Regions from separate parts of the Anabaena sp. CCY 9613 genome, predicted to be linked through region 2. Evidence: riboswitches for the same ligand, from Rfam matches in the RefSeq annotation. Region 2 holds a riboswitch; the other holds the start of a gene.
The links. Region 2 has a riboswitch for cyclic di-AMP ahead of ntrB (nitrate ABC transporter permease). Riboswitches for the same ligand answer to the same signal wherever they lie in the genome.

Region 1: linked by a shared signal. The riboswitch ahead of ACM0OT_RS03395 (universal stress protein) and the one ahead of ntrB (nitrate ABC transporter permease) in region 2 are both predicted to bind cyclic di-AMP.

What each region holds. Positions count from the first base shown of each region.
Region 1 covers NZ_CAWUDE010000002.1:344,503-360,114, forward strand. Annotated here, with positions in the region: gene ACM0OT_RS03335 (pentapeptide repeat-containing protein) at 1-219, shown strand, start outside; gene ACM0OT_RS03340 (class I SAM-dependent methyltransferase) at 273-1,442, shown strand; gene ACM0OT_RS03345 (NAD(P)-dependent oxidoreductase) at 1,784-2,662, shown strand; gene ACM0OT_RS03350 (Uma2 family endonuclease) at 2,663-3,238, opposite strand; gene ACM0OT_RS03355 (MFS transporter) at 3,433-6,549, opposite strand; gene ACM0OT_RS03360 (chlorophyll a/b-binding protein) at 7,069-7,272, shown strand; gene ACM0OT_RS03365 (chlorophyll a/b-binding protein) at 7,320-7,532, shown strand; gene ACM0OT_RS03370 (sensor histidine kinase) at 7,611-8,723, opposite strand; gene ACM0OT_RS03375 (hypothetical protein) at 8,727-9,110, opposite strand; gene ACM0OT_RS03380 (Rab family GTPase) at 9,114-9,611, opposite strand; gene ACM0OT_RS03385 (OmpA family protein) at 9,608-11,419, opposite strand; gene ACM0OT_RS03390 (hypothetical protein) at 11,502-12,098, opposite strand; gene ACM0OT_RS03395 (universal stress protein) at 12,301-12,942, opposite strand; cyclic di-AMP (ydaO/yuaA leader) riboswitch at 13,098-13,230, opposite strand; gene ACM0OT_RS03400 (sensor histidine kinase) at 13,635-14,834, shown strand; gene rnc (ribonuclease III) at 14,846-15,553, opposite strand.
Region 2 covers NZ_CAWUDE010000003.1:37,172-52,783, reverse strand. Annotated here, with positions in the region: gene proC (pyrroline-5-carboxylate reductase) at 1-556, shown strand, start outside; gene ACM0OT_RS03940 (DEAD/DEAH box helicase) at 735-3,407, shown strand; gene ylqF (ribosome biogenesis GTPase YlqF) at 3,473-4,354, opposite strand; gene ACM0OT_RS03930 (ABC transporter ATP-binding protein) at 4,587-5,423, opposite strand; gene ACM0OT_RS03925 (ABC transporter substrate-binding protein) at 5,457-6,899, opposite strand; gene ntrB (nitrate ABC transporter permease) at 6,998-7,849, opposite strand; cyclic di-AMP (ydaO/yuaA leader) riboswitch at 7,946-8,156, opposite strand; gene ACM0OT_RS03915 (VOC family protein) at 8,428-8,808, opposite strand; gene purN (phosphoribosylglycinamide formyltransferase) at 8,921-9,577, opposite strand; gene ACM0OT_RS03905 (carbohydrate ABC transporter permease) at 9,599-10,480, shown strand; gene ACM0OT_RS03900 (PAS domain S-box protein) at 10,493-13,873, opposite strand; gene ACM0OT_RS03895 (pentapeptide repeat-containing protein) at 14,413-15,072, shown strand; gene ACM0OT_RS03890 (ABC transporter permease) at 15,069-15,612, opposite strand, start outside.

The sequences.
Region 1 (15,612 bases), on a different contig from region 2:
TTAACTATAGCCAATCTCATTGGAGCAAATTTAAGTGATGCAGAGTTACAAGCAGCAAACTTACAAGCAGCAAACTTAGATCAAGCAGATTTAAGTGGTGCAGATTTAGCTGTAGCTGACTTAACTCAAGCGAATCTTAACGAAGCAGATTTGAATGAGGCCAATTTAAATGGAGCTAATTTAGATGGGACTGATTTAGGCGGAACAATTCTAGATTAGGTAGGATGATGACTGTACGATCGCCCAAATAATTCTTAATTTCTAGCTTTTCTATGGATTTTCATCCAGCGTTGTGTGCAGCCATAGCAGAACAAATTGCCAATAGTCCCCAAAGGCGAATTACTTTTGCTGAATATATGGATTTGGCCTTATATCATCCTGAATACGGCTATTATTCCAGTAATGCAGTCAAAATCGGCTTTAAAGACGGTGATTTTTTCACATCTCCCAGTCTCGGTACTGACTTTGGTGAGTTACTAGCAGTACAGTTTGTGCAGATGTGGGAGATTTTAGGACGACCTGTACCTTTTTCTGTGGTAGAAATGGGCGCAGGTCAAGGACTTTTGGCTTTACATATCCTCAGTTACTTACATCTGCACCACCCAGATTTGTTTGAGGCGTTGGAATATGTAATTGTGGAGAAATCTCCAGGGTTAAGGCAACAACAACAGCAATGCTTGCAGAATTTTCCTGTACGCTGGTGTAATTTAGCAGATATCCCCACTGATGCCATTACTGGCTGTTTTTTTTCTAATGAGTTGGTGGATGCTTTGCCAGTACACCAGTTTATTTTAGAAGCTGGGGAGATGCGAGAAGTCTATGTGACGACAGGGGATGAAGAAGATACATTATTTGTGGAAGTTACGGGGGAAGTTTCTACGCCCCGATTAAGAGAATATTTTAATTTAGTGGGTATTGATCTAGCACCTACTGTCTATGAAGATGGTTATCGCAGTGAAATTAACTTAGCGGCTTTAGACTGGTTGAGTATAGTAGCTGACCACTTGCAACGGGGGTATGTGTTAACAATTGATTATGGCTATCCTGCCCATCGTTATTATAACCCCAGGCGATCGCAAGGAACATTACAGTGCTACTACCAGCATCGTTATCACAACAACCCTTATATTAATATTGGACAGCAAGACATCACAGCCCACGTTGACTTTACTGCCTTGGAAAGATGGGGTGAGCAATACGGCTTAGAGAACCTGGGTTTTATCCAGCAGGGTTTATTTTTGATGGCGTTGGGTCTAGGCGATCGCATCGCTGCTATCTCTGATCAAAAACTGCCTTTAGCCCAACTATTACAGCGGCGAGCTGCACTACACCAGCTGATAGACCCCACAGAACTAGGCGGCTTTGGGGTTTTAGTTCAAAGTAAAGGACTGCACAAGGCAGAAAGTTCTCAACCCCTCAAAGGATTAACTGTGCCAGAGTAAAAGTCAGTGTAAAAAGTTAAAACTCTATGTAAGAATGCTAGATCAACCTGATATGGACTAGCATATCATTGGCTACTGTGCAGACAAAAATCATAGGAAAGTATTAATTATGACTCCCCATGAATTGCTATTATTAGTGACACTACTTACTCCCGGCATCTTACTTTCAGTGATAATTATGGTAACTTTTGCCGCAGGTGGTTGATCAATAATCAGTAATGAATCAACGGTGAACAGTTATCTGTGGACACTGATAATTGTTCACTGGCAATAGAATCAAACAAGAGAAACGCGATGTCTACAACAGGCTACGCCTACGCTGTACCAAAGGAACGTGAAAAATGAAGGTGGCATTTCTGGGAACTGGACTCATGGGATTACCGATGGCTCAAAGGTTGTTAGCAGCCAACATAGAGTTAGTGGCTTACAACCGCACCCCAGAAAAATTAGCTCCACTACAGGCAGCTGGTGCGGAAATTGTCACACATCCTCGCCAAGCCATACGTGAGGCTGAGTATATTATTCTCATGCTGACTAATGCTGCGGCCATTTATCATGTTTTGCTATCAGATACATCTTGGCGCACCCTAGAAGGGCGGACTGTGATTCAAATGGGGACAATTACTCCCACAGAAAGCCAAGAAATTAGAGATGCTGTGATTGGCGGCGGTGGAGAGTATATAGAAGCACCAGTATTAGGTAGCATTCCCGAAGCCAAATCTGGCAAACTAATTGTCATGGTAGGCGCTGAACCAGAACAATATCAACGCCACTTAAAAATACTGCAAAATTTTGGGTCAGAACCAATACTTATAGGGCCAGTAGGAGCGGCTTCTGGCTTAAAGTTAGCACTCAATCAACTGATTGCTTCTCTGACAACTGGTTTTGCCCTCAGTCTAGCTTTTGTAGAACGTCAAGGTATAGATGTAGATTTATTCATGCAAATCCTGCGTGATAGTGCCTTGTATGCACCGACCTTTGACAAAAAGCTGCGAAGAATGTTGGATGGAAATTATACCAATCCTAACTTTCCCACCAAACACTTACTCAAAGATACAGATTTATTTATTTCGGAAGCCAAAGCACTAGGTTTAGATCTCACTAGTGTTGAAGCTGTGCGACACATTTTACAAACAGCCATGAAAATGTCATTTGCTAATGATGACTACTCGTCAATATTCTCTGCCATGAATGAATGGGGAGAAGCTAGTGGGGAATAGTTAATTTAAAATGCCTGATAAATCCAATACAAACCCCGGTAAAATATCCTCTCCCGACAAGCTAGTAGGTGATTGTAGAATTTCGACTTCTTCCCCTGGACGGTAAATTTCTACTCGTTGGTTTTGGGGGTCAATCAACCAGCCGAGACGCACCCCATTATTTAAATACTCCTGCATTTTTTGTTGTAGACTCTCCAAGTTATCAGAAGCAGAGCGTAACTCTACAGCAAAATCAGGGGCCATTGGCAAAAATCGAGTAGGGTCAGGATTTAAAGCCTCTAATCGTTCTCGACTCACCCAAGATGCATCAGGAGAACGGTTTGCACCATTAGGCAACTTAAAACCTGTAGACGAGTCAAAAACTAGTCCAGTATCATCAGCATCAGCCCAATTAGCCAAACGTTGTGTCAGTTTACTATTGCGATTTCCGCTTTTCCATCCAGTTGGCGGCATAATAATTAACTCACCCTCAGCTGTGCGCTCAAGTCGTAGCTCTCGATTGTTAACACAGAGTTGAAAGAACTGTTCATCTGTTAAATCAATGGCGGGGCTAAGGTTTAGAATCAGGGCAGTCACGTCGTTTTGCTCCAAATTCAACAGCAAGAGCGAATTGCTTTTAGGTAGTAGTCTAACAAAAATCAAGTTAGGTTATGGGTGCAAAATTCCTCGTCTTCAGCAATACGGTTGTTTTAACATTCCTGTGCAAATAGTTTCTACAAAAAAACCCCCCATATCGGGAGGCTTAAATTTAGCGGAGAAAACTTGTAATTTTACACTGCAAGCACAGCCAGCGCTCCTCCTAAGGCGGAGAATACTGCGGAAACGAATGCTGTGGCAAATAACCACCAGGACGCTGTAGCTGCGGCTTTACGGGTTTCTTCTGCTTGCCGTTGTGCTTGATGCTTGATTTCTTCTAGGCGGCGTTGCGCTTCATGTTGGATGCGCTCGGCGCGTTGTAATACTGTGTTACGTGCCCGTTCAACTTGGTCAATAATCCGGTTGGCATCTGCTTCGGAGATATCCTCACGGGAACTCATAATGGCTACTAGGGTATCGCGGTTGAAAGAAGACAGGCGATCGCGTAGGGCATCAAAACCAGCTTGGGGATCGTCAAACAATTGGCGGACATCGTGTTTAACGCCATCGTAGTTGAGTTCAGGACGATCTAAGGAGTTGAGATAGTTCCGGATACTGGCAAAAATCCCGTCAACGACATCTTGAATCCGCCGTTGGATACCCCGTATCTGTTCGACAAATTGATCTCGGACTGAGACGATATTATCGGCAATTCTGGCTGCTTCTTCATCGGTCATATCTTCCCGAATTTTCAGCAAGGCAATAATTGTTGAACGGTCAAAATGAGCCAGGCGATCGCTAAAGCTTTCCATTCCTACTCGTGGATCATGCAACAATAATTGCAAGTCGCGTTTGATACCTTCGGGATTCAGTTCTTCTTTGCCTGTTTGTCGCAGATACTCTTCCAAATAAGCTTGGAATGTTTCCACTCTCTGCTGTGTCCGGATTGCCAAGCGACGGGGCGATCGCACAATATCACGAATGGAAGTTTGTACAGAATCAATGACTTCATTGACTTGCTGTTCACTTAAGTCTTGACGTTGACTTAATAACTGTACCAACGTATCTCTGTCTAGCTGTGACAAGCGACGACGCAGTGCTAAGGCTCCTTCTTTGGGGTTTTCAAATAATCTGTTGAGATCACGTTGGATACCTTCGGGATTCAATTCAGTTTTGCCAGTGTTCCGCAAGTAATCTGCGATGGTCGTAGTTACAGAGTCGTATTGCTCTTTGGCTCTGTGTGCTAAGGCTTGAGGTGCATGGCGGACGCTATGCCAAGAGTCTTCCACTGCATGAACGATTTGATTAACTTGCTCTTCGCTCAAGTCTTGGCGTTGACTCAATAACTGTACCAAAGTATCCTCGTCAAAGCGAGCCAATCGGGCGCGAATGGCTGTCATACCTGCTTGGGGATCTTCTAGCAACTTTTGCAAATCAGCGCGGATAGCATCAGGATTTAATTCAGCTTTTCCAGTGTTACGCAGATATGACTCTACATTCAGCCACAGGGTTTCTGCTTGATATTTGGCTTGGTCTGCCAGTCCTTTGGATTCTACCAAGACATGTTCAATCTGTTTTTCCAATTCATCCAGAATCGGGTCTACTTCTCCTATATAAACATCATTACGTTCTAAGAGAATATCGCTCATTCCTTTACGGTCAAATTGAGCTAGTCGCAGCGACAGAGTTTCGTAATCTGCTTCTGGGTCTTCTAGTATGGGTTTAAAGTTATGCTCAATACCTTCTGGAGTTAAATCTGCTTTACTGGTTACTAAGAGATAACTGGCGACTTGACGTTGTAAGTCTTGTGCTATTTCCCTTTCTTCATCAGCGGTGACGATGACCAAAACTTCTCGGCGAACAGCTTCTAGTTGGTTAGCAATTTGCTGAATTTGTCTTTGAGTTAGTAATCCTCGTTGTTGCAGGGTCTTGGCAAAATCGCTGCGAGACATTTTCTCTAATTCCCGCCGAATTATACCAGGGTCGGCTGCTGGGTCGTAGATGACATCACGAAATTCTTGGGCGATTCTTTCCCGACTCAATTGCCAAGCATATGTGTTGAGTAGGTAGTTTTCTACATCAGCGCGAATGGGGCTGTAGGGTTGTGATGGTGTGGGTAAACCCAGTTTATCTGCTTGTTCGGTGGCTTTGTCTTTGGCTTGAGTCAGGGCGTGCCAGATTTTTTCCACATCTAAATCTGACAAATCAGTCCGTCCCAGGGTAATCCCAGTTAGTGCTGTCAGGCCTTGTTGTAAGGTCTGTTGCATCAAACCAGTTTTTTGTGCTGCTGGTGCTTCCTTGGAGGTCTTGGTTTCTGAAATTAACCGATCTAGTTTGGCACTAAGTTCATCTGTCTTGGTTTGCCCTGGTGGTAGTGACTTGAGATAATCTACTAACTCACCTAAACGGTCTTGGTTGGGTTGTTGACTGACTACCTGCTGCCAAACTTTGTATAGTGTGTCAGCTATACGGTTAACGTCTCGTTTGGAAAGGTCAGTGCGACTGCTAACTAAATCGATAAACTTCTGGCGGTCAATGTGGCGCAGATCAGGACTACCTGCAATGGCTTGCAGGTTGGGATCTTTGAGGAGATTTTCAAAATCACCACGAATCTTGGATAAATCTAATTCGGGGGGACGAATCTTTTCGAGGTAGTCTTCTACGTTCTCCCGGATACTATCGGGGTCAACAGCGCTGCCTATTTCTCGGCGCACAGCGGCCGCCGCCGCTTCGGCTGTGGCTACTACTTGCTGATTAACAGCTTTGGCCCCTAATGCTGCCGTTGCAGTCCCCATAATCGCTTGAAAACCGGAAGTAGCTGAATTGACCACCGAACCGATTAAAGAACCTACGGTAGTGGAACTCACCCACACTAGTAATAAAAAGTATGCACCCCAAATTACTAATCCCAGAATTGCACCGAGTCGGGCATCTAAAACTAGTAGACTTAATTTAACTGCGAGGAAACAAGCCAGCAATAAGGCGATCGTCACAGTGATTAATGTCCAAATCCCCACTGCTGTGCCAATTTTGCGAATTGTGCCACCCAAACTTCCTACTTCCCCACTACCCGAATCTGAGTCAGAGGAATGCCCCAAGTAGGAAATACCTGCTGCGACGGAGAGGTTAGTTAATACTAATTGAAAGGCAAACGCTAGGATGACACCAGAAATTAAAGCTACAAAAAAGCGCGGCCCTGAATTGATCACTGATGCTTGCTCTGGTGTAATACCTGTGGGAACTACTGGAACCTGTGCTACCCACAATAGCGGCTTGTAGGCTGCCAACAAGTTTTCCGGATGTTGAAACATTATATTTCCTTCTTCTAGGGTTAAATTTGGGGGGATTAAGAATTTCATGAGAAGCAACTGTGTAATTATGTCTGTATCTATGGCAGTACCCAAGTCTTGATAACTTTCAGAATCCAGGAATTTAGCTGTTCAATGCATCTCTCTAAGGTTTGAAAAGTATATCTAGCGCTAGATGGAAGTTTGTTATTTAATAGCAGGAATTCACATAAAATTTGTAAGTATTATGCAGCTAAAAGCTGAATCATGGTAGAATAAGCAATTTATTTTCTAACTATTTATAACAGCTACAATAGCGAGTTTATCTGTTTAAATCATAAATTGATTCTGATTTCTTGAGGAGAGATTTACATTTATTTACAAATATAAATTTTATCACCCCCTCAAGGTGGATTTGTCTGTAGTCATACGTTGTTGAAATCGTCCACAATATGTGCATGTAGTTTGTACCTCCAGACAGAAAGCAGCTTATTGATAATTAGGTAAAGTAAAGTTAAGCAATAAATTTTTCAGGACAAAAATATGGAAACTCGATCTTCCTCTGATTTACCAACAATTGCAAACGAATATAACGGTAGAGATCGCAATGCTTTTCTTTTCGGCTGGACTCCCCAAGCAGAAATCTGGAATGGTCGGTTTGCAATGATTGGCTTTCTCGCTTATTTACTGTGGGATTTAGCAGGATATAGCGTTCTTAGAGACGTGTTACATCTCATCGGTTACTAAAGATAAAGATTAATCGTTCAAAAATAAATTGGATTTGGGAGAAAAAAATGGAAACTAGAGAAAATCGTCCATCTACAGATTTACCACCTGTTGCTAAAGCGTATAATGGTGTAGACCGCAATGCTTTTATATTTGGCTTAAATCCTCAAGCTGAATTGTGGAATGGTCGTTTGGCAATGATTGGCTTTCTTGCTTACTTAATTTGGGATTTAGCAGGATATAGTGTCTTACGCGACATTCTACATATTGTGGGGTATTAGTGATAAATGAGGAGTTGGGATAGACAAATTATCTGGTAATTTCCACAGATACCTCACAAAAAATTCTTAACTCCTCACTCATACTGGTCTAGGTAGGCGGAACCAAAATCGGGAACCGCCTTTTGCACGTGGGAGATAACCAATGGTTCCTCCCCAGCGCTCAATGGTAATTCGGCAAAAATAAAGTCCTAACCCAGCCTTACCTGACTTGTATTTGCCTTGGGAAAACTTTTTAAATAAAGTATCTACCATCTCTGGTGGTACACCACTACCTTCGTCATCTACGGACAAGAGTACATATTCTCCATCAGGTTGTAAATTAATGGTTACAGTAGACTGTGGTGAACTGTGGCGATAAGCATTTTCTACGAGATTGGAAATCACTCTATCCAAACGTGATTTATCCCCGATGACCTTCCAGTCTGCTTGCCTGTCAATATCAGCACTTAGCTGCAACTGGATATTATTTAGTGTGAAACTTGGGTTTAATAGCTCGAATACATCCTGTGCAGAACTTAAAATGTTAGGCAACATTTCACTTTCAACTGTAAAATTTTCTAGTGACATTACCTCAACAGAAAAGACATCTAAAATTTGCCTAATGAGCATTTCTTGATTAAGAGACTGCTTTCTAGCAACTTCTAAATATTCTTTACCTTTTGGGGTCAAGTTTTCAAATTCTAGTAAAGCTAAACAACAATTAATGGCACTTAGTTGTCCCGCTATATCATGCACGATACAGTGAATTAATATTTCTTTTTTTTGATTTTCTTTTAAGATTTTTTGATAATTTAAATTATTTTCTCTGGCTTTTTGAATAATATATTTGTTGTTTTCAAAGGGGTCAGTTAATAATTTGATTAAGAGAATTTTTTGAGAATTGACACAAAGTGCATAGGCTTCAAATTGGTATTCTTTGCCATTTACATCTATTTCATTCCATAAGCCAGACTTCAGCTTTAATTCACTATTTTGCAGCCAAAATTCCTCGGCATCAATTAAGAAATTCTCCAAAAATGGTATATGATTATGGGGAAGAAATTTATCTGTATCAGATATCAGATTTTGTAGATTAAATCGCTGTAACCAATTAGGTATATCTCCAATTATTTTAAATGATCCTGCACTCATTCTTTCTAAAGCGAGAATGTTTAAAGCTGCAAATAGTGCCTTATTTATAGATGCATTCATAAATTATCTTAATTTTTCTTGTAATAAGCTAAAAGCATTAGCTTTTTGTTGCAGCAAGGAAAGGTACTGATGATCCCAAACATTATCTAATAGTAATACCCAATCTCCTTCTTCGGAAGGAAATAGATGGACATCGGCAAAGATTTTTTGTCCTATATTTACAAGTGGTAAAAAAATAGTGACATTATCTAATGGTAGCAACCCTTCTAAAAAGAAAACTTGTTCTGTGACATTCTTTCCTTTGCAGAGGTTTTTAATGCCGTATTCTGTTAGTTTACCGCCCCAAGTTAATAGTTCACCATCTTTTTTGACTAATAGATAGGCCAGGGAACGCTCTTCTATGAGAAAGTTAAAAATATAACTATTTACAGAGTTAGGAATATTCACTGTTTATTTATCCAGTATTTGTCTAGCAAGAGTTTGAAAAACTTCTTCAACACCTAGTCCATTTTTAGCGCTAGTTTTAATCATAGTCCAACCCTTCTTAACAACAGCATCTATGTCAGTCTTTTCAATTTCCCATTCATCTGTCATGTCTTCTTTGTTCAGTACCAGAATAAAGGGAACTTTACCAATTGCGGCTTCTACTCTTGTTTGAATATCAAAAGCTTTTTCTAAGGTATTTTTCCGGGTACCATCTACGACTAATAAATATCCTGCTGAACCTCTGAGGTAAGACATTCTAATTTTTTGAAATTCGTCTTCTCCATGAATATCCCAGAGGATAAAATTTAATTTATTATCTTGTATATTTACAGTTTTTTTATCAATTTTTACACCTACGGTAGTCTGATATTTTTCCGAAAATATGCTGTGAACGAAGCGCGTAACTAAACTAGTTTTACCTGTAGCAAATGCACCTACCATACAAATTTTTTTTTGCATCATAATTGAATATTCGTTATCAATACTTTAAAAGATACTCGGCGATGATTCTCTGGGGATTTTGATGTCAAGTCTGACTGTAAAAGCGCCTGATGACTCATTCCTTGGGCTATAAATTTACTGGTATTGATGCCTTGAGAATTTAAATAAGATAATATTCTATTAGCACGTGCTTGACTGAGAAGAACATTTTGCTCTTTTGTTCCAGTGATATCCGTGTGTCCTATAATTTGAATTTGGACATCTTTGTTTAAATCTTTAGCAGTATTTAAAATTTGATTAATAATTAATACTAAGTTATTTAATTGATTGTTACTACCAGCCACCAAGTTAGTAGTTCCTTCATTAAAAAAGAATGTTGCTTGTTCGAGTTGTTTTTTGTATGACTCTAGTTGACTTAGTTCTGTAGCTACAAGATTTTGCTCATCAAATTGAATAATTCCCGGAAGATAACGCCATAATTTACGTGCTTCTAATATCCATTGATGAGGTGCAGAACCAGTAGCTTGCAGAATGCCATTGTTGTCAACTTGTAATGATACAGTTGTTGGTGGTTGGAGTAATGCTTTAACTCTTTTAGTGATGAATGGTGACTCAAGGGACAAGTAAGGTTGCCAATGACTGATGACATTTTGGGATTTCAGATTTGTGGCTGGTATCAGAGTATGAGGATCTACTGCTAATGGATCACGCATTCCCGAAATGTGATATTTTCCATAACGCTGCTTGGTGTTAATCACCACTATTCCTGGTTGGGAATTGAGTTGTTGCAGATAGTTGCGCCAGCGGAGTTGTTCTCTAATAGCAAAAAAGCCCCAAATACTACAAGCGATCGCAGCAGTACCTAAAAAAGCCCATGCGTAAGTATAATTTTTTTTAGCTGGCGTTTTATATTGGATTGCCAGACAGGGTTCTAAATAAGATTTACTAGGCTGCAATACTGCTGTATCCCCAGTAAAAGCATTAATTTCTTGTGCGAGTTTGAGGTGAATTTTTTCGATAGCTTCTTGAAAAACTAACCTTAAATCTTGGGGAGGGATACCCCGAATAATACCTGCAACTAACGCTTGAGGCCCTGCTTCAATCCAAATTGTCAGTTCTCCAAAGCGTAAACTTTTTATCCCAGTTTCTTGAGATACATTAAAAGAGTCCTGGACAAAATCTTGAATAGCTGTCAACATCGCAGACACCAAATCTGGATCTTGAGTTGTTACCTCAGTTGCGACTAAATGTTGCAGTAATAACCCAGTTTGTTTATGTATTAAAAATACTTGCTCAACGCGATAAACAAGCGATCGCAGTAGGACAATTTCTGCAAATGATTTGCCAGTGCGTTTTGCTTCTAGTCTCCATTTGAGGCTCTCTGGTGATAAGCTATGTTCCAAGGTTTGATTCAAGGATTGCATCATCTCATTGAGAGCTGTCGCAATTGCTTTGCGGGTGGCTGGGCCGATAATAGGAAAAAATGCTTCGGATAGCACATTTTGGTCTTGCTGTACAGAAGCTTGAATGGCGTCTTCCACCGTTGATACAATAGCTTCACCCAATTTTTTATCTTGCTGCGATCGCAACAGTACTGCTTCTGGTAATAAACGGCTAATATCTTCTGGGTGAATGTGAGGATTATCTAATCGCTGATAAAGATTTTTAACTTTAGTCGGTTCAAGTCCCAGCAGCAAACTACGCAGTTCACTCAGATCATCAATAACTTTTTGATCTTTGTTATTGACAGACAAATCAGAGGGTTGGCTATGACTACTCACAACTTGAGTAGATACTTTACTTCTGGGATTAGGAGCGTAGTCTTTCATTACCCAACTCCCCTTAATTCATAATTAATATTAAGTTGCATTGATTCGATATAAATTCATCAAATAATCAGGGGATTTTGACTTAAAATTCTGATTTATTTTCCGTACTTAATCGAATAGCTAAATCGGTAAATAAGGCTGCTAAATTAGAGCGATCAGTTTTGTTTCTCCGCAGTTCCTGTGCTTCTCGTTCTAGTAAAGCCAAAATCTCTTCATATTTGTGCTGGATGTCATCTTGCAAACTTTTAGATTGGTTGAGAATTTGTTCGCGTAATTCCCTTTGACTATTAGTATTCTGCTCATCAACTTGAGCAATTTTTTTCTCTAATGATATAGATATGTTTTTATGTTCTTCAGTAAGTAGGGTGACTTTATGGTCACGTTCTACTTGTTCATTTTTCAATCTTTCTGCTAAAGAATCTACTTCTTGTTTAACATAACTTTCTAAAGCATCTAAACGTTTTCTTGTTTCATCTCGCCCATTAGAAAATTCTTTTAATAAGCGTTCTTCTAAGCGGAAAAACCTTTTTTCAAATTCCCGTGATTGGCTACCAAAAAGAATATCTCTAACTTTATCTAAATTGTTAACTTCACTAATACCATTACTAGTCAGCTGATTTGACCCCTGTTTAACTAGTTCTCCTGAATTATTATTGATGTATTCTTCAGGTGGGTTCATACTTTTAATCCTGATTAAATCTGAAGTTTGGTGTAATTTTTAGCAATGGAGATATCATAATATGGGGTTTAGGTTCTAGTCAAAACGAAGTATATTTAAATACAGAATTACTTTGCATCTACCTGAAGAGATAAATTGAATTATTGAAGGTGCATTGCGCTACGCGACAACACACCCTTATAAAGGATTGGGGGTGATTAGATCAATCAATCCGATTGGGTATACCTAAAACACCACAAGGAAAATTAGCACCTAGTGTCTGGATAATGGGGTGGTTAACTGATTTGCATCCCAAAAATAACGCATCAGCCGCTTCCGATTCCACAACTTTTGTGAGTTCGGTTCCCACACAGCCAAACCGCAAATGAGATTTAAAGGAACCTTCCCATTCTTCAGCCAAACTACGTGCTTGCCAAAGAATTATATCTGCTTGCTGGAGATGAGTTGTAGGATTTTCTTGTAAACAGGAATTAATACCCCGTAATTTTGCTGGAGTTAAAACGGGGGTAAAAGAATGGGAAACTTCACTAACAGGACATTCCAAGGTAGGCACAGGTTTAGCAAAGCTCAACACCTCTGGATACTGACTGCTATAATTATTTTCTACTACATAAACAGCTTGTACTGTAACTTGGACATTGGTAGCTAAACGCGTTTGATGAGCAATCCAAAAAGCTATATCTAGCGCGGTGTGACTGTTAGGAGAGGCATCATAGCCAACGATTAAGCTAACAGATTCTGTTTTGTGATCTTTTTGAGAAAAAGGTTTTTTCGGTTCTGGTAATAATACCATTTGACCAATTAAGTCATCTCGACCTATGGCGCTTTGCAGGCGCACTAACATTGGCTTGATTTTCACAGCTTTACCTTCTCCCCAAGGAAACGAATAATGAATGAGAAGCAGGGTAGAACACAGATAGCCCATATCCCAGAGGATATACATGTGATATCCGCAAGGAAGCCCCAATAACAACTGGTATTAAAGCCAATACTTTGGGGGTTTCCTTCCATTGCCGACGGAGTTAGCTGACGGGCTAAGACTGGAAGATGTCTCTCGTAAGATTAGCCCCAAACATTGGTTCCTCCGTTTCAAATCCAGTGTCGATGAATTTGAATTAGGCTACCCACTAAAAAAATGATAGTCTAATTTACCAATTTTGCAAAAGTATTTATCGAGTACATTGAAGGTCTGATTAAAATTACTTAATGGCCTTTTGAGTTTGGCGTGACAACTATAACTTTTTATGTAGGCGATCGCTAATTATATACAGTCATTAACAGACACATATTCTGGTTTTAGGTTGCTACACCAGAGATCAAGCCCATTTTCTATTGACAATACATGAAGAACGCAGCATAGGCGATCGCCTTATTTCCCATGTGCGTCAAATTTAGGGGCAATTTTCAATATAATATTATGATATCTATTTCTTTTGGCAGTTGAACTATATCACTGATTTTGATGAGCCGTACCGCTATCGCTAAACTAAGCGTATATGTAAATTTATCCACCTACTCCGGACTCACCTTAAAATAATGGATTTTAGTCTATTACTGGCTGAAAATACTGATATTATTCTCAATAAATGGGTTACAGCAGTTCGTAAAGATAGAGAGATTGAAAGTGCTGATGATTTAACTTATACAGCCATTCAAAATGATCTTCCTGATGTCTTAGACGCAATGGTAACAGTACTTTCTAAGTCTCAGGGAAGTGATGTCCAGTCGATAATTACGGCTAGCTGGAATCATGGGGTTCTGCGGGCTAAACAAGGCTTTGACCCCACAGAAATTGCCCATGAATATCATTTGCTACGAATGGTAGTATTTGATACTTTGGAATCTGATTTATTAAAAGGAACACCTTTAGAGATCATTCGAGCAATGCGTTTGATTGATGCAGTAATCGATGAAGCGATCGCCCGCTGTGTTAATAGTTATGTTGAAGAACGCTTGCGTGAGTTAAAGCATTTGCAGTTGTCATTAACACTGCATAATCAGCAATTAAATCGCTTAATTGTGGCTAATCAAGATTATATTGCTCAACTAGCCCATGATTTAAAACACCCTTTAAGTTCGATTATTGGTTACTCCGATCTATTTTTACGCCAACAACGCAAGAAGCCAAACGTCAGAGATACTTACACCAATTTAGAACATATTGAGCGCGTACTACGCAATGGCAGACATTTACTGCGTTTGATTAACGATGTGTTAGAAATTTCTCGGTATGACGCCGGACAGATGAAACTCAACCCAGTCAAGACTGATGTGCGTGAGTTAATCGACAACATATGTGAAATGTTGCAGCCTTTAACAGAGGAAAAAAATTTGCGTGTAGTGGTGGATTACGATAGCATCCCTGAGGAAATAGTCACAGACGAGTTTCATTTACAACAGATTATGACCAATCTTGTGAGTAATGCAATTCGTTACACCAAGTCTGGGACTATTGAAATAAAATGTCAGCTAGTAAATAATGACAGATGGGCGATCGCAGTTGCTGATACCGGAATTGGTATTGCACCAGAAAACCTAGAGCAGATATTTGAACCTTATTTTCGGGCTAATGCAGGTAATCAGCCTTATCTACCAGATAGCACTGGTTTGGGCTTGGCAATAGTTTCTCGTTTAGTTAAATTATTGCAAGGTGAAATTGATTTAGTATCTGAGGTGGATGTGGGTTCTACTTTTACAATTACTCTGCCTTTGAAACTAAATATACCGCAAGAGTGAATCCCAAATTACTATAACAACAAACCTTGTTTTTCTAACTTAGCTAACGCATCTTCCGCAGCAGCTTTTTCTGCTGTTTTTTTGTTGCGCCCCTTACCTTCTCCATATTCTTTGTCATCCACTAAAACTTTAGCGATAAATTCTGGTGCATGAGACAAACCACCTACTTGAACTGTGACATATTTAGGAGGATTGGGCGTTACGTTGCGTTGTACCCATTCTTGAAAGCGATTTTTGCAGTCTACATTCGAGCGAGACATGACAATTTGCTCAGGTACAGCATCAAATAATGGTTCGACAATGGCGCGAACTGCTTCAATATCTAAATTGTTATCTAGATAGTAAGCAGCAATCACTGATTCAAAAGTACTACTCAGCAAATTAGGATTTTGGTAGCCGCCATCTCTAATAGCACCTTTTCCTAACCGCATTCTCAAATCTAAACCCACCTCAAGCGCAAACTTAGCTAATTGCTTCTCGTCTACCAAAGCCGAACGCCGTCGAGTTAATTCATCTTCTCCTCTTTCTGGATGACGACGATAAAGATATTCACCACTTAAAAAATTCAATATAGCATCACCGAGAAATTCTAAACGTTCATTGTGTTCACCTTCTTCTGGGTTTTCATTTACATAAGAACGATGTGTCAACGCACGACGTAAAAGTTTTTCATCGCGGAATATTAGAAGTGGAAGTGTTTCCGTAATTTTTTTATTCATTTTGTTTAATTGTCTTGATACTGCTTGTTAATCACAGCATAAAGGCATATTATCTAGTA
Region 2 (15,612 bases):
TGTCCTGACCAAAGGGCTGTCACCCCTAGTAATATCGATTTTAGCTGGAGTATCCTTAAGTCAGTTAGAGGCAGCATTTCCCCAGTTACCAGTAATTCGAGCTATGCCCAACACCCCAGCCACAGTGGGGGCGGGAATTACCGCTATGTGTTTAGGAGCATACACCAACGCCAAGCACCACAAAATAGCACAGCAAGTTTTTTCCGCTGTGGGAGAAGTTGTAGAAGTTTCCGAAGTGCTAATGGATGCAGTCACAGGACTATCTGGTAGTGGCCCGGCTTATGTAGCCTTAATGGTAGAAGCCCTAGCTGATGGCGGAGTAGCCGCAGGTTTACCCAGAGGGATAGCCCATCAACTAGCCCTGCAAACAGTCCTAGGCACAGCCAAACTCTTGCAAGACCAAAAAATACACCCCGCAGAACTCAAAGACCGGGTAACTAGTCCTGGTGGGACAACAATTGCGGGTATAGCCCAACTAGAAAAAGCAGGATTTCGCTCCGCCTTAATTGAAGCAGTCAAAGCAGCAGCATGGCGATCGCAGGAGTTAGGAAAATGAAAAAGAGGGGAGTAGTGAGTAGGAAGAAGAAGCAGAGGGACAGGGTGCAGAGGGGAAGTTTTTTTCATCTCCCTCATCTTCCCTATTCTCCACTCCCCACTTCCCACTCCCTAATACTTAACGAAGTTGACAAAATAGCCGTTAATATAGTAAAAAGTCCGGTTGCAAATTTGATTGAGTGAATTATCCCGCGCCTTCTCCAGACCTTGACTTAGGGTTGATATTTCCCTTTGAACTAGATCAGTTCCAAAATGATGCGATCGCGTCCCTAAACGCTGGACGCTCCGTAGTTGTGTGTGCGCCCACGGGGTCGGGCAAAACATTAGTTGGGGAATATGCTATTTATCGCGCCCTATCGCGGGGGAAACGTGTGTTTTACACTACTCCCCTCAAGGCGTTGTCAAATCAGAAATTACGCGATTTTCGTGAGACGTTTGGGTATGACCAGGTGGGGTTGTTAACTGGAGATGCTTCCATTAACAGGGATGCACCGATTCTGGTGATGACTACAGAAATTTTTCGGAATATGCTCTATGGCACACCCATCGGGCAAGTAGGCATTTCCTTAGTGGATGTTGAGGCGGTGGTGCTGGATGAGTGCCACTATATGAATGATCGCCAAAGAGGTACAGTTTGGGAAGAATCAATCATTTATTGTCCTCGGGCAATTCAGCTAGTAGCCTTGTCGGCAACTGTTGCTAATAGCGATCAACTCACCGACTGGCTAAATCGCGTTCACGGCCCTACAGACCTGATTTACTCGAATTTTCGCCCAGTTCCTTTGGAATTTCACTATTGCAATCCTAAAGGGCTGTTCCCGCTTCTGAATGATAGCAAAACTAAAATTAACCCGCGTCTGGCAAATAGGGGCAAAAGAAGGCAAGGAGACAGGGGCAGAGGTGGCAGACCGGAAGCTCCCGGTATTGCCTATACTTTGAGCCATTTACAGCAACGAGATATGCTCCCAGCGATTTACTTTATTTTTAGTCGTCGGGGATGTGATAAAGCTGTAGCGGAAGTTGGTGATTTATGGCTGGTGAATAATGACGAGTCGCAAATATTACGACGACAAATAGATGACTTTTTAGCCCGCAATCCTGAAGCTGGGCGTTCTGGGCAAATTGCACCGCTTTACCGGGGTATTGCTGCTCACCATGCCGGCATTTTACCAGCGTGGAAGGTGTTGGTAGAAGAATTATTTCAGCAAGGGTTGATTAAAGTCGTTTTCGCCACCGAAACCCTGGCCGCAGGAATTAATATGCCTGCCCGAACCACAGTCATTTCTACCCTTTCTAAACGTACTGACTCTGGACATCGTTTATTAAACGCTTCCGAATTTCTGCAAATGGCCGGACGCGCCGGACGACGGGGGATGGATTTACAAGGTCATGTGGTGACAGTACAAACTCCCTTTGAAGGCTCGAAAGAAGCGGCATATTTAGCGACATCGAAACCAGATCCTTTGGTCAGCCAGTTTACACCAAGCTACGGGATGGTGCTGAACTTGCTGCAAATCCATACTCTAGAGCAAGCCAAGGAACTCATAGAACGCAGCTTTGGGCAGTACATGGCAACTTTGTATTTAAAACCAGAATATGATGAGATGGCCGAACTGCAAACACAATTAGCGCAATTGCATGAACAAATTGCCGCAGTTAGTGAACATGATTTGGCGATTTATGAGAAATTACGGCAACGCCTGAAAGTCGAACGCCAGTTATTACAAACTCTACAAGAACAAGCCCAGGAAAATCGGCAAGAAGAATTTGTGATGATGTTGAGCTTTGCAGTGTCGGGAACTCTGCTGAGTCTCAAGGGTAAAAATATTGCTGTGTCTGCACCGATAACGGCTGTATTAGTGGGCAAAACACCAGGTGGTGGAGAAGCTCCTTACTTGGTATGTTTGGGGCAAGATAACCGCTGGTATGTGGTAACTACTGGGGATGTCATTGATTTATATGCGGAACTGCCCCGAATTGAGATCCCAGAACATATCCTACCACCACCAGACTTGAACTTAAAACCAGGACAATCACTGCGTGGTAGTGAAGAAACATTTGCGATCGCCCAACAAATTCCTCAGCCACAAGGCTCATTATACATGCCGCCAGAAGTGGCAGAACAACTCAGTCGTGTTGCCGCCATCCAAGAGCAATTAGAAGCTAATCCCATCCATCAATCAGGTAATGCTAGCAAGATTTTCAAACGCCGGGCGCGTTATGTGGAATTAGAAGCTGAACTCGAAGAGTTGCAATCGCAAGTAGAGCAACACTCACAACGTCATTGGGAAGAATTTGTCAATTTAATTGCCATCTTGCAACACTTTGGCTGTTTAGATAACTTAGTACCCACACAATTAGGGCAAATTGCCGCCGCCATTCGCGGAGAAAATGAATTGTGGATCGGTTTAGTACTGGCTAGTGGTGAATTGGATAACTTAGATCCGCACCATTTAGCAGCCGCCATTGCAGCCTTAGTCATTGAAACTCCCCGTCCAGATAGTAGGGTACATTTTCAACTGAGTAACGAAGTGGTAGAAGCTTTGGCAAAACTACGGGGGATTCGTCGCCAAATCTTTCAACTGCAACGGCGGTATAATGTCACCCTTCCTATCTGGTTGGAATTTGAATTAATTGCTTTAGTGGAACAATGGGCATTGGGAACACCGTGGACAGAACTCTGTGACAATACCACTTTGGATGAGGGCGATGTTGTGAGAATTTTACGCCGGACGTTGGATTTATTATCTCAAATCCCCCACGTTCCCAATGTGCCGCAAAGCTTCCAGCGTAATGCTTATCGGGCTATTCAATTAATTGATAGATTCCCGGTAAATGAAGTGGTTGATTGATTGGGGGATAGGGGGATAGGGGGATAGGGGGACACGGGGACAGGGGGACAGGGGGAAGTGATCTTTTAGGATGGGGGTAGTTCAAGAGGAATGGTACCCAACAAGCCTTTACGAAAATCCGTTAAAAGATGCCTAGCGGTTCGCTCTACATCGCCTTTGTAACGATGCTCCGCTAGGGCGTGTAAATATCCTTCTCCTGTGTGAAGTGCGGGGTCGAGATTATAACGAGAATATAAGGGTGTGCGGGGTAATAATTCACCTGCTGTTTCGTGGAGATTATTCACTAAATCTACGAAAGCCGATGCCACTAGTTGGTTATCATAAGATGCCTGCCCAATATCATCACAAATAGCTAACTTTACTGCGGCTTCCTGATTTCCCATCTTTAAAGGGATGACACCAGGTGCATCCAGTAATTCCAATTGTTCGGAAATTCTCACCCAACGCAAAGAACGAGTTACCCCTGGACGGGCGGCACTTTCTACTACGCGCTTGCCTAAAAGACGGTTAATTAAGGCTGATTTGCCTACGTTAGGAAAACCAATCACCACAGCGCGAACTGGACGAGGTAACATCCCGCGATCGCGTCTTCTTTGATTGAGTTCTACCCCAGCTGCTTGGGCGGCTTTAGAAATTGCTACTACGCCTTGTCCTTGTTTGGCGTTGGTAGAATAGGCTACTTCACCCTGACTTTTAAACCAATCTACCCACAGCGATCGCACGTGCGGTGGAATCATATCTAATCGGTTTAATACCAACACTCGCGCCTTATTTCCCACCCACTCATTAATTTGGGGATGGTGTGTCGCCAAGGGAATCCGTGCATCTCGTACTTCTAGGACTACATCTACCCGGTTTAGTTGTTCTTTGAGATTTTTTTCCGCCTTGGCAATATGTCCTGGATACCATTGGATGAGGTTTAATTTATAATTTTGAGTCAAAGACATAATGAATTACCAATAGCTATTCATTCATTATCGCCTTTGGCAGCATCAATTATTATGAAGTAGGGAGTGGGGAAAGAATTTTCTATAGCTCAGATTTACTTATCCCCAATCAAGTTAACTTTCAATTTCTCTGATTTTTCTCCTTCTTTGCGCTCTTTGTGTCCTTTGTGGTATGCGCTGCTCGCACGCTACACGAACGTTTCCTTGATTCTTCACAGCGCACATATAAATTCTAATCATCTTGTTTAAAATAATTATCAAGAAAATTCAGAGCATGGTTACGCAGTTCAAAATATTCTTTTGAGTTTCGCATAGCGGCGCGATCGCGTGGATGTTCAAAAGGAACTTCTAATATTTCGCCAATTTTTGCTGATGGGCCATTGGTCATTAACACAATGCGATCTGACATATAAATTGCTTCATCGACATCATGGGTAATCATCATCACAGCTTGGCGATGATTTTCCCAAATATCTAATACCTGTCGTTGTAATTTACCTCTAGTTAATGCATCTAGCGCGCCGAAAGGTTCATCCATTAATAACATTTTGGGACGAGTTGCCAAAGCCCTAGCAATACCTACTCTTTGTTTCATTCCCCCAGATATTTCGTCAGGATATTTGTCTGCTGCTGCTGTTAAGTTCACCATTGCTAAATGTTCGTTAACAATGCTAATTTTTTCCGCCCGATTAGCCTTTTTGAGGACTTCATCTACAGCAAGACGGATATTTTCACGGACAGTTAACCAAGGTAATAATGAGTAGTTTTGAAATACCATCATTCTTTCGGCTCCTGGCTGGCGAATTTCTTTTCCGTCTAGCCGAACTGAGCCAGAAGATAATTTTTCTAAGCCAGCTACTATTTTTAATAGAGTTGATTTACCACAACCAGAGTGACCAATTACAGAAATATATTCGTCTTCGCCAATGGTGAGATTTACGTTATCTAATACAACAAAATTACCTTTGTCTGGTGTGGGATAGGCTTTGACTAAGTTTTCAATTTCTAAGAAGTTAGGACGAGACATAACTTTGTGTCCATTATTTACTACTAATGGGATATCTTTCATAATGAAAATCTCCTAAAATTTTATATTGACGATTTAAGACATAAAAAAACGAGTGGGAGCATTAGCCCTAATAGCAAATTGATTCAGATATCCCACTGGATCACTAGGGTCAAAACCTATTGTGTCAATAAAGACTTCTGGTGGTTCTACTTTATAATTCTCTTGAGGACATTCGATACCCATTTCTGTTGCTATTTCTCGATATAAATCAGTTCGCCAACCGCGTTGCGCTATTTCTTCAGCATTTTTGGGAAACTCGGAAATTTGTCCCCAGCGTGCAGCTTGAGTCATTAACCAAATACTTTGGGATTGCCACAAGAATGTGGAATGATTACCTGGGTATTGGGGAAGGTTTTCAGGAATATCAAAGAAAATTGTGCCATCAGCCGATTTAATGGTGCGGTCTTGGTTGTCAAATCCTCCGTAGTTGTAATTGCCGATAATTCCTGGACTGGTTAATTGAGCTATGGGTGCATTGAGATTTCTGGGTCTAGCACCTGTAAAGGAACGGTCTGTAATCAGTTCGGCTACTTCCTGACGATTTTCTGGTTTGCTGCAATATTGGCAGGCTTCTATCATTGCCTTGACCAAGGAACGGTAGGTTTTGGGATAGTTATCTATGAAAGATTCCATGACTCCCAATAGTCGGTCGGGATGTCCTAACCAGACTTCTTTACCTTGAGCGAAGGTGAAGCCGATACCTTCGTTACCTGTGATGGCTCTGGTGTTCCAAGGTTCAGCTACCATGTAAGCTTGCATGGCGCCAATTCGCACATTAGTCACCATTTGGGGAGGTGCCACAATAATGACGCGAAACTCTTTTAATGGGTCAACACCTGCGGCTGCGGATAAGTAACGCACAAAATATTCGTAAATGGCAGAACTCAAAACTACAGCCCAGACTTTGCGTTCTGTGGGTTGCTTGGCAAAGTAGTTGCGAAAATCGCGCCCAAAGGCTTCTAATGCACCATCGCCATATTGTTTTTGATATTCAAACCACGGACGTAGCCCAAAGTCCCACATGGCTTTGTTCATAGTCATGGCGTTACCGTGGCGGTGAATAGTCATGGCTGCACATAAGGGGGCGTGGCGTGCGCCTTCAGCACCAATTCTGGCGTTCGTAACAGCACCAGATACCACAGGGGAAGCATCTAAACGACCAAAAATTAATCCATCGCGGGATGTCGCCCAACTTGCTTCGCGGTTAAGTGTGACGTTCAAACCATATTTGCGGAAGAAACCTTTTTTCCAGGCGATCGCAAATGGCGCACAATCATTAACAGGGACATAACCAACGGTAATGTCAGATTTTTCTAAATCTTGAGATTTGACGACTGGTTCAACGGCTAAGGCTTCTGCACTCAGTCCTCCAGCACCAGTATTTCCAGTAATGCCACAGGATGACAGCGCTAACCCAGTTGTTGTTAATCCTATGCCTTTAATAAAGTCACGGCGATTCCAATGATGATCACCCATTGCTTTTACTCCAGTGGTAATCAATGATTTTTCGGCAAATTCAGGCTAAGACGCAGAATAACATTGCGTCTTGCTAGGTTTTAATGAGTAAAATTTTGTTAGTTAGAAGCTTTAGTCCTGTGGGTTACAAATTCTTCGATTTTGCCCACTGCATAATCTAAAACTAATCCAGTTACACCAATTACCAGTACGGCTAAAAAGACTGAGCTGAGATTTAAACGACTCCATTCATCCCACACAAAAAAGCCAATACCCACACCACCAGTGAGCATTTCTACAGCAACAATAACTAGCCAAGCAATCCCTAAACTAATGCGTAATCCTGTAAAAATATAGGGCAAACTTGCAGGCCAAATAATTTTGGTAATTCTCCTCCAACGCGGCATTTCTAATACCCGCGCCACATCTAGATAATCTTTGGGAACACTGGCAACACCTAAGGCAGTATTAATAATTGTGGGCCATAAAGAAGTAATGAAAATTACAAAAATTGCTGAAGGATCTGCCAAATTAAAGATAGCTAAGGCAATAGGCAACCAAGCCAAAGGTGATACGGGTTTGAAAATTTGAATGATGGGATTAAACGCTAACATGGCCGATCTAGACATACCAATGAGGAATCCCAAAGGAATCGCCACGATCGCGCCTAATAAAAAACCAATTAATACCCGTCTTAGACTAGCTATCAACAACCAGCCAATTCCTAAATTACCAGGGCCTCGTTGATAAAATGGATTTAATATGTAATCAAGATTAGCGATAAAGGCTTCCGGTGGAGTGGGCATTAATTCATGATTGAGCAGTGCCACAATCCACCACAACACAATCACTCCCAGAAATCCCAAGGCAGGTAAATAGAAAACATCTCTTACAACTACTGGTTTGGCTTTTTTCCAAGCAGTTTGCCCTGCGATCGCCATAATCGCAGCTAAATTTAATTGCAATAACATTACTGACCTCAACAGAACTTAGTGCAGGTACAAAAAACCGAGCAGTACCAGCCTCGGATACTGATGAGATCAAAACATTAGAAAAATGCTGTCTCTTCAGTCTCCTCTCAATGCCTACGAAGTTAGCTGACGGGCTAGGGCTGAGAGATGCCCCTCTCTAGTCGATTTTAGATAGGAATTTGAGATTAATGTTTTGACCTCAAACCTTACATCTTTTTCACAATCGATTTTGAGATACGCCCCATAATTTGGTTCCTCCGCTCCAGCATTATGAGCTATCACTCGCTGGATTAGGCTGACTTACTCAAGCTTATATTGGATTATACACTAACATCTTAATTTCGCAATAACAAGCTGAATTAAGGTGAATAAACTTCTCCGAAAGGAATATATTTTTCATTATCTTCCTTTAGATGGATAATTTATGCAGAGAGGAATTGACTTTGCAGGCAATTATGATACCGACGATATTGTTGATGAACTAGGACAACAAGATTGCATAACATTTCCTGGTAGTTTAGATGATAATATTTCTAGATTGTCTGCGTTGACAGATTTGGTGTTTGTCATAGTACCTTTTAAGATGGTGACTTACCTTGATGTAAAATTAGACGATTGCCATCGGGATCATATGCATAAATTTCTCTACCGTGAGAAGCAATGGAAATTTCTCCTGGGGGTGGATAACCTAAATTTGTGAGGTGAGCGATCGCATCTTCTAAATCACTCACTTCTAAACACAAACTTATTGTACTTTTTGCTGAGTTAACAAATTCAAATGCGTGTGTTTTTTTAGGTTGAAAAATACCTAATCGCACACCAGGAATGTGAAACTCTGCGTAAACATTGGGAATATAAATAACAGGTTTTTTACTTAGTAAATCTATATAAAAATTTATTAATTTATCAAAATTTAATGATGCGATGGTAACAAGTGCTTCTGTATATTGAAAAACCATCTTGATTATTTACTTAATTTCCTGGAAATTTTTAAGAGGCTACCAAATAATCAAAGACGGGCAAGATGCCCATCCTACAAGATAATTTATTTTCTGATGTTCTGTTAATGGTTCAAATAACTGATAATTCCCTGGCGGCAGCCAGTGCGATCGCCTGTGGTAAAATTCGGTGTTCCTGAATTTGAATCCTGGCGTGGAGTGTTTCTAGGGTGTCGTCTGGGAATACTGGTACAGCCGCTTGAATTAAGATAGGGCCACTGTCTACTTCTAAACAAACTAGATGTACTGTACAGCCTGTAATCTTGACTTTCGCAGCTAGGGCTTGTTCTACGGCATTAATGCCCTTGAAACTTGGTAATAAACTCGGATGGATGTTAATTATTTTTTCGGGAAAAGCATCAATCAACACTGGTGTGACAAGACGCATCCAACCTGCCATAATCACCCATTCAACATCATATTGTCTCAATGTCTTGACAATTTCTGTATCAAAACTTTCCCGGCTACTGTAGTCGCGGTGATTTAACAATACAGCTTCCACGCCCCAATTAGCTGCCCTGACTGGTGCTTTCGCCGAAGGGTTATTATAAATTAAAACTTGAACTTGAGCATTGAGTTGCTGATCTGCGATCGCTTGGGCAATAGCTGCAAAATTACTACCACTACCAGAAGCCATAATTCCCAGTTTCAGAGGAGTACTAGGAGAAATTTGGTCATGATTAACGCTGGGAGCAACCAAGCTAACGGTAGAATCAGGGCGGAGGTTCATAGCAAAGAGGAAAAATTATAGATGCCAAAAACATATACTAAGTCTTGGTTGGATAATGATACACTCGCCGCTTGGACTTTTTTGTCCCCCGCGCTGATTTTATTGGGTATTTTCATCATCTGGCCCATCGCTTATTTGTTTTATCTGAGTTTTACTGCGGGAAGTTTCACCTCTACAGGTACTACATGGATAGGTTTGAGAAATTACTGGCGCTTGTTTCTCACTCCTGATTTTTGGCAAGTTTTATGGAACACGATTTATTTTACTGTTGCCACCGTCATTCCCAGTTTAGTGATTCCTTTGGGGTTAGCAGTACTACTAGATAAATCTTTAGCCTTGCGGGGAGTGCTGCGGAGTGCCTATTTTTTACCTTCAATTATCTCCTTAGTTGCAGCTGGTTTAGGTTTTCGCTGGCTATTTCAAACCACTGGCCCTGTCAACGCATTTTTAGAAGTATTGGGTATTTCCCCCATTCCCTGGTTAGGAAGTACAGTTTGGGCTATGCCAGTATTAATTATCTTGAGTATTTGGAAACAACTAGGTTTCAATATGGTGGTATTTTTGGCAGGATTGCAAGCCATACCTCCTAGTCGCTACGAAGCCGCAGAACTAGATGGTGCTAATGCTTGGCAGCAATTTTGGCATGTAACCTTACCCGGATTACAACCCACTGTCATATTTGCTACTATTACCACAGCAATTTTTACACTCCGTAGCTTTGAGCAAGTTTATGTAATTACAGGTGGTGGCCCCCTAAATTCTACCAACCTGCTGGTTTACTACATTTATCAAGAAGCCTTTGCTCAATTTGATTTTGGTTATGCAGCCGCAGCCGCCACAGTATTGTTAGCAGTTACTTTAGTTTTGGTGTATTTTCAATTACAAACCTGGGGCGATGAATAGGACACGGGGACTCTAACCTCTAGCCTTTAAACTAACAACCTTTTTCCCAGCTAATCTCACGACAGCTGCAACTAATTCAGTGGGTTCGGCTGGTTTGGTGACATGCATCTGAAAACCGGCTGATAATGCCTGTTCTTGGTTATATTCTCCTGCATAAGCAGTAAGAGCGATCGCGGGGATTTTTCCGCCTGTTTCTGGTGTCCAAGTTCTCACTTGGCGCATCAGCATATAGCCGTCTATGTCTGGCATTCCAATATCACTCAGTAGCACATCTGCTTTTGATGCTGGCAGGGTTTCTAGTGCATCAATGGCTGATGAGACTGAGATCACTTCTGCGCCTTCTTCTTCGAGGACAAAGCTAATAAAGTCACGCGAGTCAAGATCATCATCTACAACTAGGATTTTGATGCCCTGAAGATTACCTATGTTGGAGTCCATTATTTCTTCTTCCTGGTTCTCTACTGTGGTCAATTTTGTAGACAAAACTGGTAACTGGACTGTAAAAGTTGCTCCTTTTCCTTCACCTGGACTATCAGCGTTGACTGTACCTCCGTGGAGTTCTACTAACTGTCGGACAATTGCTAGTCCCAGCCCTAACCCGCCGAATTTTCGGGTGGTGGCGCTATCTGCTTGACGGAAGTAATCAAATACATAACTCAAAAAATGAGAGTCTATTCCTTTACCTGTATCAGTGACTTGAATTTGAATGTGAGAATCAATTTGTTCTAAGCAAACTTGTACTTGTCCTCCTGGGGGAGTGAATTTGACGGCGTTGGAAAGGAGATTCCAGACCACTTGTTGTAAGCGGTTGGGGTCACCCATGACTAGGACTGGAGCATCGGCATGAGGCTGAAACTTTAATTTGATGGATTTTGCTTTGGCTGCTAAATGGACTGTTTCCATTGCTGCGGTAATCGTCGTTGCCAGATTGACTTTATCCACATTGAGTGTCAACTTGCCTTGCAAAATCCGCGAGACATCTAGTAAATCTTCAATTAATTGCGCTTGTAACCTGGCATTGCGCTCGATTGTAGCTAAGGCTGCGGTGGTTTTTGATTCATCAAATTTACGACTTTGCAGTAGCTTAGACCAACCCAAAATCGGATTTAGGGGGGAGCGCAATTCGTGGGAAAGAACAGCCAAAAACTCATCTTTAATACAGTTGGCTTCTTCTGCTTGGGCGCGTGCTTGTTGTTCGGCTTCATACAACCTCGTGTTTTCAATGGCGATTGATGCCATTTGCGCTAATTGCACGATAATGGCTTCGTCTTCTTTGGTAAATTCATCTTCATATTTATCCGATAACTGAATTAGTCCGATGCTGTGACCATCTCGTCCAATGAGGGGAGTAGCTAACCATCCCCGCAGCGGTGGGTATTTGTCTATTTGCTGACCAAACTGCTGCCATTGGGGATGAGATGTGAGTTCTGCTTGGGATAGGCGTATAGGCCCATTTGTTTGATGAATACTGGGTTCAATACCTAAGCTATCTAGTTGTTGACATTGATCTCGCCAGGCAGCATATTTATCGGACAGTGAAGTTGAATTCATGGCTTGTCCTTCATCATCATCAATTATCACGCTGGTGACTGATTGATGCGCGCCAATAATTTCGCGGGCTTGTTCTGTAATTACACGTAACACTTCTTCGATGGAGAGTGCCGAATTAATTGCCACTGCTGCCTCCATCAACCCATGTAATTGTCTGGTATATTGCCGCGATCGCGCTAACATTTTCTCTTTTTCTGCCTCTGCTTGTTTGCGGTCTGTAATGTCAATACAGGAACCGATATAACCAAGGAAAGTACCTTCTGATGTAAAGCGTGGCACTCCCATATCTAAAATCCAACGATACTCACCGTCAGCACGTTTCATCCGATATTCCATTTGGAATTCTTGACGGGTATTAAATGCATGAATATAAGTAGCAAAATAACGCTGTAAATCGTCAGGATGCACCCCTTCTGCCCAACCGTGACCCATTTCTTGCTCCATTGTTCGTCCTGTAAACTCCAGCCAAGGCCGATTAAAATAGCAACGAAGACTGCTAATATCACTCATCCAAATCAAAGTAGGAGAAGTATCCGCCATCTGCCGAAATCGGGCTTCACTTTCTCGTAATGCTGCTTCTACTCGTTTATTTTCCGTAATATCTAGCACTTGTGATAATACAGAAACTAACTTGCCTGATTCGTCACATAAAGCTGAGTTATACCATTGACAATGAAGTACAGTGCCATCTTGGGTGTAGTTACGGTTGTTGACGATTACTTGCGTTTCACTGCAATTAAATAACCGACCAATTACACTATTGACGACCTCTATATCTTCCCCAAAGACAAATTGCCAATCATTTATCTGTTTACCGAGAACTTCCTCAGCTGTCCAGCCAAAAATACGTTCAGCTGACTTTGACCAGCGAGATACGCGAAATTCATGATCCCACTCGATTATCGCCAAAGGAGAGTTTTCTACATGGAATGTCAGTCTTTGCAGAACATCCCGTAATGATTTTTGTGTCTGTTGGCGCTCAGTTAAATCCATCACAAAACACACACAAGTTGGTGGAGACTGGTCTAAAATTGCCCCACCAATCAAAATCGTAATCCGGCTCCCATCTTTACGGATATATTGCTTTTCAAAAGGTGTAAAGCTCCCAATTGTGACAAGTTCTTGTAATGCCTTTTCGTCTAGATGGTGAAACTCAGGAGGTGTAATTTGTGACCAACAAATTTCCCCTGCTAGCAAATCTTCACGGGTATAACCCACCATCTGTAAAAATATATCATTAGCCTCAATAATATTAGTGAAATCTGCTATAACGATGCCAATAATATTCGAGTCAAATAATTTTTTTAATTTAATTTCACTTGCCACTAATTGCTTCATTATTTCAGCATTAGTATTTGGCTCATTCATTTTTAATATTGGTATTTGGGTTTTATCTCCTGCCCCAGAAAGATTGTGAATCTGCTGGGAATTTGGTTTAGTAATATGAGAAAAGGTATAGACAACTGCGTAGGGTGAACTTTCGTCAGCTAGAAATAAAGGCTGACAGTTCATCAACAGCCACTTTAACTCTGTATTTGGTTTATCTAACCCCACAATAACATTCAAGCAAGGCTTACCTGTACCCAGAGCCAGCATCGCTGGATGGGTTAATGCCGTCAAGGGGATGCCATTTTCGTCCACAAATCGCCAGCAGGCGTTAGGGGAATCCCATGCATGTATATCCTTGGCTGTAAGTCCCAAAATCAGTTCAGCGCTAGTATTACAACCTTGTATACTGCCATTCGCTAACTGAAATATCATCCCCTCTTCCACAGTAGCGGTTTTCATATTACTTTGTCGCTGGTCAGCCAAGTCATAATCACACTTTTCTTGATTTTGCATCTTGTTCGCTTGAGATGAATGCAGTGGGACTGTTTTGCCAAGAAATAGGATCTAATTCTTGAAAAAAATCTTCATCCGCTGTTTTTTACATAATTTCGGCTGATTTTACATATGTAAACATTCGCTTTCTTTTAATCTAACTTGGCAAGTAAATAAATCCTCCTATAGATAGGTGTTAGTTAATCAAGTGTTCAATTTGTAGATTTACTTTATCGGTTCTCCTGAATATTGTGCATGAGCAATAATTAAATGGGTGATATTAGGCATTAGTTTGTAGATCTGATATGTTTTACATTATCAATTTTTCCTGACTTATGACAGCATTTATTATTGACCTTACTACTGTCTAGGCGGATTTCCCGCTCATGAGCAAATTTTTTGCAATTTATTCCTGAATTTTGAGCAAAATTATGGGCATTTGAGGTGTAATCTCGAAATACAGTAACTCTCACTCACAAAGACATGTATTCTGAGTAATTTATGATTTAGGACTCAGAAAAATTTAATTTTTGTGATTATTATCAATTGAGGTGAATATCATGAGAAATTATGCTGACAACCAAGAATTAATATTGGATCAAATCAAAGATAAAGCTTGTCAGCGTAGGGATTTTAGTGGCTGTGATTTAAGCAAAATTGACTTGAAATCAGTTGATTTTAGCGGTTTTAACTTGATGGGTGCAGATTTTCAGGGGGCCAATTTATCTGGATCTGATCTCACTGGGGCTAACTTAAAGGGGGCAAATTTAATACAAGCTACTTTACGTGGAGCTAATTTATCAGAAGCTAATTTATCAGAAGCTAATTTTACTAATGCTGATTTAACATCTGCTAATGTCTGTTGTTCTCGCTTGTGGCGGACGCAATGCAGTCACATTAACCTTTGGGGTGCTTCTTTGTGCGATACAGATTTAACTGAAGCAAATCTGAGTGCAGCAATATTAATTGAAGCATCCTTGATTGAGGCAAACTTATTGAGAGCAAATCTGGCGGGAGCAAAATTATGTGGGGCGACACTACTAGAAGCTAATTTAACTGAAGTCAACTTAAGCGGCGCAGACTTGACATCAACAAACTTAACTAAGGCTAACTTGAGTCAGGCAAATCTTTGGGAAACTAAAATAATTTATGCGAAACTACGAGACACTATCATGCCTGATGGTACGATTTGTGATCCTCAGATAGTCATTTGGGATTAAAACTCACGTCGCCAGAAGATCAGATTAGCGATCGCTAGTAGCATAATGCTATAAAGTAAGCCGTAGCCGACATTAGTCATGAGTGCTGTGGCATCAGGTAAGGCTTGTAGACCATAAACAGCATCGTTTTTCAAATCTAATCGTGATAAATTTGGCAAAATGAGATACAAGCCTTGAGTTATCCTGGCCATCATCGGGTTATTGCTCAAGCGACCAAGTTGGACTAAATCTGGCGTAATATTCCCCATTAAGTAAACTGCAAATGTTAAAGTGACAGCTAATAGGGAACTTGTAAAGACACCGAAGGTAATAGCTACAGCAGTAATTAGAGATAATTGCAAGCATAAGAAAACCGTGGCAATTAAAATGCTGGGAATTGAATGAGGAATATTCCCTATCTGCAAAAATATTAAATAAATGACTGTCATAGCAGCCACAAGTACGCTCAACACGGCCGATAAACCCAAGAATTTGCCAACAATAATTTCACTGCGGCTCACCGGCTTGGCAATTAACACCAAAATAGTCCGTTTATCAATT